Regions from separate parts of the Butyricicoccus sp. AF35-5AC genome, predicted to be linked through region 1. Evidence: riboswitches for the same ligand, from Rfam matches in the RefSeq annotation. Region 1 holds a riboswitch; the other holds the start of a gene.
The links. A riboswitch is a leader RNA that binds a small molecule or an ion and turns the genes downstream of it on or off. The one in region 1 is predicted to bind FMN.
Positions count from the first base shown of each region.

Region 2: linked by a shared signal. The riboswitch ahead of DWZ82_RS08355 (ECF transporter S component) and the one ahead of ribD (bifunctional diaminohydroxyphosphoribosylaminopyrimidine deaminase/5-amino-6-(5-phosphoribosylamino)uracil reductase RibD) in region 1 are both predicted to bind FMN.

Region 1 covers NZ_QUDX01000002.1:263,445-267,643, reverse strand. The annotation lists gene DWZ82_RS04665 (PD-(D/E)XK nuclease family protein) at 1-1,445, opposite strand, end outside; FMN riboswitch at 1,734-1,860, shown strand; gene ribD (bifunctional diaminohydroxyphosphoribosylaminopyrimidine deaminase/5-amino-6-(5-phosphoribosylamino)uracil reductase RibD) at 2,034-3,119, shown strand; gene DWZ82_RS04655 (riboflavin synthase) at 3,119-3,754, shown strand; gene DWZ82_RS04650 (bifunctional 3,4-dihydroxy-2-butanone-4-phosphate synthase/GTP cyclohydrolase II) at 3,770-4,199, shown strand, end outside.
Region 2 covers NZ_QUDX01000005.1:120,908-125,106, forward strand. The annotation lists partial or broken gene DWZ82_RS08350 (IS256 family transposase) at 255-1,447, shown strand; gene DWZ82_RS08355 (ECF transporter S component) at 1,658-2,269, opposite strand; FMN riboswitch at 2,360-2,491, opposite strand; gene argF (ornithine carbamoyltransferase) at 2,601-3,515, opposite strand; gene DWZ82_RS08365 (aspartate aminotransferase family protein) at 3,602-4,199, opposite strand, start outside.

The DNA.
Region 1 (4,199 bases):
TCCACCGCGAGAAGGAATGCATAGAGCGCACGCACGCAGTCACCTGCAGGCTGCTCACCTGCAAGTGCCTCGCGCAGTGCGGAGAACGGCGCGATTGCCCGTTTGCGGAGTGTGTTCAGTTCGGCAAGCTGCGCCTTCGCATTCTCGTCGATGGACAGACCATAGCCGTCCGGATGCTCGGTCCACTCGCGTTCCCATGCTCCGCCGCGGATGTTCCAGGTGAGCACATAGTTCTCTAATTTATCAATTTCGTCCCAATCCAAGCCCGCAAGTCCGGTCTTGAGACAGGAGAACAGATCTTCATATCGGAAGTGATTTCGTACCGCCTCGAGTGCATTCGTGACCAGCGCCATCGGCGGACGAGACAGCAGATCCGGCTTTTCCGCGAGGAACACCGGAATGTCGTACCGCGCCATCGCCATTGCAAGGAACGCACTGTACGGCTCGATATCGCGTGCCGCAACCACAAAATCGCGGCAGCGCGCGCCTTCGTCCCGCACCTTGCGCCGAATGTAAGCTGCCGCGTGCTCGCACTCGTCAAACGGCGAAGCCGCCTCGTACAGCCGAACGCCATCCGCACTCTCCTGCGGGGTGCGCACCGGCAACAGGCTTTCGCGTTCGAGCGCAGCCAGTCCCGCCGGTCGGGCCACCTTGCTTTCGCCCAGTTCGATGCGCTCGACCGTCTGGTTATGATGTTTTGCCATCCGGGTTAATTTCTGCACTGTTTTACAGCCGGTAAGGAAAATCTCCGGGTAATCCGTATCACAGGTTACCGCCGCAGAGAGCGGCACACCCGCTGCCAGCATGGCATCAACCACTGCACTTTCCTGCACAGTAAAGCCGAGAAAACCATCCAGATAGACCGCTGCGCCGTCCAGTGTGTGGCTTTCTGCCAGACGGTCGCGCAGGTGTGTCAGACGGTCTCTCGGGTCAGGCAAAGACTCCTCGCACAGGCGCTCATATGCCGTCAAAATCTGTGCAAGATCGGACAATTTTTCTGCAAGTACCGCGTCCTCACTCTCCTCGGCAGCCGCAAACAGCGTCTCCGGTGCGACTGCACAGGTTTTGCACTCGTCGATCAGCCGCAGCGCCTCCTGCAGCAGCTCCGGCTTGTCTGCCAGACCCTTCCACGCACTCAGCCCGCCCTGCACACGGCGTGCCGCCTCCTGCAAGGTCAAAAGCTGACCTGCCGGTGTCAGCATCTGCTGTGCCAGTCCGCCGACCTCAGAGAACACACGGTCAGCCAATCGTGAAAACGTCAGCACCTCGGCCGTGCGTGCGCCGTGGTTGTGCGTGGCTGCGGCAAGCCGCCGCTCCATCAGGTGCGAGTTCAGCTCGGGCACGAGCAGAATCTGCCGTCCCTCTCCCTTTTCACTCAGCGCCGCGATCTCCCGCAGGATGGCCGTTGTCTTGCCGCTCCCCGCTCGTCCGGTCCAGATCCGCATGGCACACTCTCCTTTCATTTCATAGCTATTTGATTATAGCACAACCGGAGCAAATTGAAAATTGGTAATGGAAAACAGGAAAATATCAATAAAGACCGTGTAGTCGTTTTATGCTTTTCGTGCGTTATCCGCTTATTTCCCAGTCTTTTTTGAACTTTTCCGGCGTTTCGTTTGCATTCACATATTCTGTAAAATTATTTTTTCAAAAAACTCTTGCATTTTTCTCCGCTTGGGACTATACTTTCCTCAGGCGGAACAATAAAGGCTCTGCCCCGCAAAACCAAATATTTGATTCTTCAGGGCAGGGTGCAATTCCCTACCGGCGGTACAGCCCGCGAGCGGATGCCATTCGGCGGAAGCATGATTCGGTGAAATTCCGATGCCGACAGTATAGTCTGGATAAAAGAAGAATGCGCGGAAAGATTTTCCGTTTGTTTGCTGTTCTGAAATGCCGATTCGGTGTTTCAGACTTTTTATTTTCACAATGCTTTTTTCAGCGTCCCGAAGATTCTGTCTTTGGGACGTTTTTTTTGGCTGTCGCCAAACTATCGTGAAATTTTCTACAGAATTATTATATCAGGTGATTCTATGCAGGAGCAAAAACAGGAATATATGCGTCAGGCGTTGGCGCTGGCCCAGCGCGGAGCCGGTCACGTCAATCCGAATCCGATGGTCGGCTGCGTCATCGTCAAGGACGGAAAAATCATCGGTGAAGGCTGGCACGAGCACATCGGCGGCCTGCATGCCGAGCGCAACGCGTTCGCGCACTGCACCGAGGACTGCACGGGCGCAGACCTTTACGTCACGCTCGAGCCGTGCTGCCACTGGGGACGCACGCCGCCGTGCACAGACGCAGTCATCGAGCACAAGATCGGCCGCGTGTTCGTCGGCTGCCTCGACCCGAACCCGCTGGTAGCCGGCAAAGGCGCACAGATCCTGCGCGACGCAGGCATTGAAGTCGAGACCGGCGTGTGCGAGGACGAATGCCGCCGCGTGAATGAAGTTTTCTTTCACTACATCACGCACAAGACGCCGTTTGTGACGCTCAAGTACGCGATGACGCTGGACGGCAAAATCGCCGCACACACCGGCGACAGCCGCTGGGTTACCGGCGAGACCGCCCGCCGTCATGTACACGAAACGCGCAACCGGCTGCCCGCCATCATGGTCGGCATCGGCACCGTGCTTGAGGACGATCCGCTGCTCACCTGCCGCATTGACGGCGGGCGCGATCCGATCCGCGTAATCTGCGACAGCCGCGCAAGAACGCCGATCGACAGCAGAATCGTACAGACGGCGAACAAAATCCCGACCTATATCGCGGTCGTCGGTCGAAATGAGCGCACCGCTGAACTGGAACAGCACGGTGTACACATTCTCGAATGCAAAACGAAAGACGAGCGCGTAGACCTTGCCGACCTGATGCGCCAGCTCGGCGCACTCAGCATCGACGGCATATTGCTTGAAGGCGGCTCGGCACTTGCGTTCTCCGCGCTGCAGGCCGGTGTGGTGCACCGCGTGCAGGCGTACATCGCCCCGAAAATCATCGGCGGTGCAGGCGCAAAAAGTCCGGTCGGAGGTCTGGGATTTGACAAGATGGTGCAGGCGCTTCCGCTGAAGGACGTGACCTGCACGCCGATGGGCGAAGATTTCCTGCTTGAAGGGAGATTGTAATGTTTACTGGACTTATCGAAGAAATCGGTACGGTGCGGCGCATCGAGCGCGGCGCAAAGGGCGCTCGGCTGACGATTGCGGCAGATACCGTGCTCGAAAATACAAAAATCGGCGACAGCATTGCCACGAACGGCGTGTGTCTGACCGTGGTTGCGCTGACGGACGACAGCTTCAGCGCCGACGTGATGGCGGAAAGCCTGCGGCGTTCCGCGCTCGGCAGTCTGCAGAGCGGCTCGCCGGTCAATCTGGAGCGCGCGATGCCTGCCGACGGACGGTTCGGCGGTCATATCGTATCCGGCCATATCGACGGCACCGGCTCGGTTCTCTCGCAGCGGCGCGAGGACAACGCCGTGTGGGTGACGATCAAAACACCGGCTCCCCTGCTCCGGTACATCGTCGAAAAAGGCTCGATCGCCATTGATGGCGTCAGCCTTACCGTCGCGGCTGTGACGGACACCGACTTTTCGGTCTCCATCATTCCGCACACCGGCGCGCAGACCATCCTGCTCGGCAAAAAGCCGGGCGAGCCGGTCAACCTCGAATGTGATGTGATCGGCAAATACGTTGAAAAAATGCTCACGCCGCACAAATCCAGCGGTATTACGATGGATTTTCTTGCACAACACGGATTTTAACGGAGGTTTTCTTTTATGGAATATCAGTTCAATACAGTTGAAGAAGCGCTCGAAGAGCTTCGCGCCGGACACCTCATCCTCACCATCGACGACCCGGACCGTGAGAACGAGGGCGACCTCATCTGCGCCGCACAGTTCGCCACGACCGAGAACGTCAACTTCATGGCGACCCATGCCAAGGGCCTGATCTGCACACCGATGAGTGAGCAGGTTGCACTCCGTCTCGGTCTGGAGCAGATGGTAAAGGTCAACACCGACAACCACCACACCGCGTTCACGGTCTCCATCGACCATGTGGACACCACGACCGGCATTTCCGCCGAGGAACGCGGCTTTACCTGCCGCAAATGTGCGGATATCCACACCAAGCCGGAGGAGCTCCGCCGTCCGGGACACGTTTTCCCGCTTGTTGCACGCCGCGGCGGTGTGCTGACCCGCAACGGCC
Region 2 (4,199 bases), on a different contig from region 1:
TCCTTTACATCATGATTTTTTCGACAACCATCATTTTACAGGAGCCCTGATGGCTTGTCCATTCTCTGTTTGCTTTTGCGAACTTGATTATGCACTATCGTTTAGTTTCTCCATAAATCCATGCTATTCTTCCTGATTCATATGATAAGGTACAATAAGTTGCGCAAATTGAAAACCGCATAAAAGAAGACATAGTTTGCAGGCTCTGGTAGAATGAAGTTACCACACACCATTCTGAAAGGAGACAACAAACTATGTCCGAGAGAATTGTACAGCTGAATGAGGAAATTATCAAGGAGAAAATCAAGGAATTGGTCCGCAGCAGCGTGGAGGAAACCCTGAACGAACTGCTGGAAAAAGAGACGGAGTCCTTGACACAGGCTGCCCGCTACGAGCGCAGCGAGGTCCGTCAGGACTACCGCAGCGGCCACTATGACCGGAATCTCACCACCGCCTCTGGTGACGTCACGCTCCATATGCCGCGACTCAAGGGCGTATCCTTCAAGACTGCCATCATCGAGCGGTATCGCCGCCGGGAAAGTAACGTGAAGAAATCCCTCATCGAGATGTACCTGGCAGGCGTGTTTCCGTGCACCGGGTAGAGGACATCACCGAGGCGCTGTGGGTCAGCAAGGTCTCGCCCGCCATCATCAGTGAACCGAACAAGAAAGCCTACGTCCATATCGAGGACTGGCGCAACCGCCCGTTACAGGGCGGGCGCTATCCGTATGTCTACGTGGACGGCATCTATCTGCACCGCAACTGGGGCGGAGAGTATGAAAATGTAGCCATTTGGGTGGCAATCGCCGTGAATGATGACGGTTTCCATGAGGTTTTAGGCGCCGCTGAGGGAATGAAAGAGGACAAGACCAGATAAGCCAGCTTCTTTCAGTGGCTCCGCGGACACGGCTTGGACGGCGTAAAATTCATCGTCGGCGGCAAGTGCATGGGGATGCTGGAGGCCGTGGGCAAGGTGTTCCCGGACGCCAAATACCCGCGCTGCACGGTGCATTTCTACCGCAATGTTTTCTCTGTTGTGCCTAAATCCAAGGTCAAAATTGTGGCAAAAATGCTTAAGGCGATCCACGCGCAGGAGAGCAAAAAGGCGTCCCGCGACAAGGCTAAAGCAGTCGTCGCCGAACTGCGCGCCATGAAGCTGAAGGAGGCTGCCAAGAAGGTCGAGGACGGTATCAAGGAAACGCTGACCTACTGCGATTTTCCCAGCGGGCACTGGACGCGCATCCGTACCAACAACGTGATTGAGCGGCTGAATCGAGAGATCCGCCGCAGAACCCGTGTGGTGGGAACATTCCCTGACGGCAACTCTGCTCTGATGCTGGTCTGCGCCCGGCTTCGCCATGTAGTGGGCACGCAGTGGGGCAGCAAAAAATATATGAACATGAAGCACTTGGAGACGGCGCTGGACGACGCCTTCATTGCCGGCTGACTTCATTCAGCCGGAGAATCTGCAAACAATTTTGCGCACAAATCTTGACGGGACCGAGTCTATTAGATGCACGCATGTGATATAATCTTGGCCACGCATTTTGTCAATTCGTATACAGATCTTTGGCGAAATCATAGATGTTGCCGCACTGTTTGCGATTATTGAACAAAAAGTGCTCTCCGTTTGCTGGAGAGCACCTTCGTTTTTTACTTAGCCGACACGCTGTCTGGAGTGGTGCAATTCGATCTGCTTGGACTTGATGAACACGCTCAGCTTCTTGTAGGCAAGCATGGTAATCGCAGTCAGGATTGCGCCTTTGATGAGATTGAACGGCAGAACGCCGAGCAGCAGATAGCCCTGCATGCCGGTCACATACGGGTTGATCGCGTTGCATGCATCAAAGATAGCCTGCAGCGGCATAACCTGCGAATAAAACGGAATGATAAGAAAATAGTTGGTCAGCATGCCGACACAGGCCATAGCGACCGATCCGGCTGCACAGCCGAGGACAGCCATCTTGCGGCTCTTGTGACCGCGGTACAGCAGCACGGCGATAACAATGAGCGTGGAAAGCATCAGGAAATCTGCGACCTCACCGGAGCCGCCGGTCTGGGTCTGGGTCAGATGAATAATGTCCTTGATGCCGATCATCGTGATCGCCGGAGCGATGCCGAAAATAAACGCACCGATGAGCACGACCGCGCCGGACAGATCCACCTTGAGGAACGGCGGCATGAACGGAATCGGGAATTCAAAGTACATCAGTACGGTTGCGATAGCCGCAAAAATTGCGGTGTAGGTGATTTTGCTGGTTTTTGTCATTGCTGTTTTTTCTCCCTTTCAGGAGTCCTGTTCCATAAATAAAACAAGCCCCTGGATTGCTCCAGAGGCATACAGACGTAGCGATAGGTACATCTGTTTCTCTCATCCGGACTATAACCGTCGGTTGGGATTCTAACCCATCATGCCTTGCGGCTCGCAGACTATCAGGCTCGAAGCCTGTATACTGCCGGTGGAGACTTTCACTCCGCCCTGAAACAGAACTAATTTATTTATACTGCTATTATAGTCGCCAGTAAAGGACTTGTCAACACTTCAGCAAGAAAAAACAAAAAAGCCGCCTTCCCTTGCGAAAGCGGCTTTTTATCAGAAATCAGTCTTCCTTGCTGCTCATCAGAGTAACCATAACGGCCTTCTGTGCGTGCAGGCGGTTTTCTGCTTCCTCGAAAATTTCGTTTGCGTGCTCCTCGAACACCTTGGTGGTGATCTCCTGCTCACGGTAGGCCGGCAGGCAGTGCTGCACCATGCAGCCCGGCTTTGCAGCAGCCAGCAGCTCATCATTGACCTGATAGCCCTGGAATGCCTTCATGCGGACTTCCTTCTCGGCTTCCTGACCCATGGACGCCCATGTATCAGTGATAACAACGTCTGCGTTCTCAGCAGCCTTCATCGGGTCATCGGTGATGAAGAAGTTCGGATTCGGCTCTGCGAATGCCATAACCTCAGCGTCCGGACGGTAGTCCACCGGCGTTGCGACGGAAACCTTCATGCCGGTCTTGAGGCCGCCGACGATCAGCGAGTTTGCCATGTTGTTGCCGTCGCCAATGTAGCACAGCTTGAGACCCTCAAGAACGGCAAACTTCTCGCGGATGGTCATGAGGTCCGCCAGAACCTGACACGGATGGCAGAAATCAGTCAGACCGTTGATGATCGGAATAGAGCCGTAGTTTGCCAGATCCTCTACTTCCTTCTGCTCGTAGGTGCGGATCATGATGCCGTCCAGATAGCGGCTCAGCACGCGGGCCGTATCCTGTACCGGCTCGCCGCGGCCAATCTGCAGATCACGGTTGGACAGGAACAGCGCCTGACCGCCCAACTGATACATGCCGGTCTCGAAGGAAACACGGGTGCGGGTGGAGGACTTCTGGAAGATCATGCCAAGACTCTTGCCTTCCAGATGACGATGGGAAATGTTGTGCTTTCTCTCATACTTGAGCTGATCCGCCAGATCGAGCAGACCGATGATCTCCTCGGTAGAGCAGTCAAGCAGCTTCAGTAAATGCTTCATTGTAATAAACCCTTTCTGCAAATTAGTAGTTAGTAATTATTTGGATGCTGCTGCACCAGTGCGATAATCACGTTAATTACTAATTATCAAAATACTTTTGCCATGATAGCGAGTGCTTCATCCAGTTCTTCCTTGGAAATGGTGAGCGGCGGGAGCAGACGAACGGCATTTTTGCCGGCGGTGATCGCCAGAACGCCGTTTTCGATCAGCTTATTGGCAAACACGGAGTGCTTTCCTTCCTCAACGATGATGCCGAGCATGAGACCCATGCCGCGCACGCCCTTGATATTCGGCGAGCCAAGGGACAGGATGCCGTTGCGCAGGTACTCGCCCTTTTCGCGCACTTTCATCAGGAACTGGCCGTCACCGACAGTATCGAGCACGACGTTTGCTGCAGAGCAGACAATCGGCGTACCGCCGAAGGTGGTCGCGTGCGTGCCCGGCGTCAGGACGTTGCAGCAGGTATCCGCCGCCATGACAGCACCGATCGGCATGCCGCCGCCAAGACCCTTTGCCATAGTGACAACGTCCGGCTTGATGTCGTACTGCTGGAAAGCAAACAGGCTGCCGGTACGGCCAATGCCGGTCTGCACCTCGTCGATGATAAGCAGCATATCCTTCTCGCGGCAGAGCTTCTCTACCTCCTTGACGAACTCGCGGTCCAGCGGCAGAACACCGCCCTCG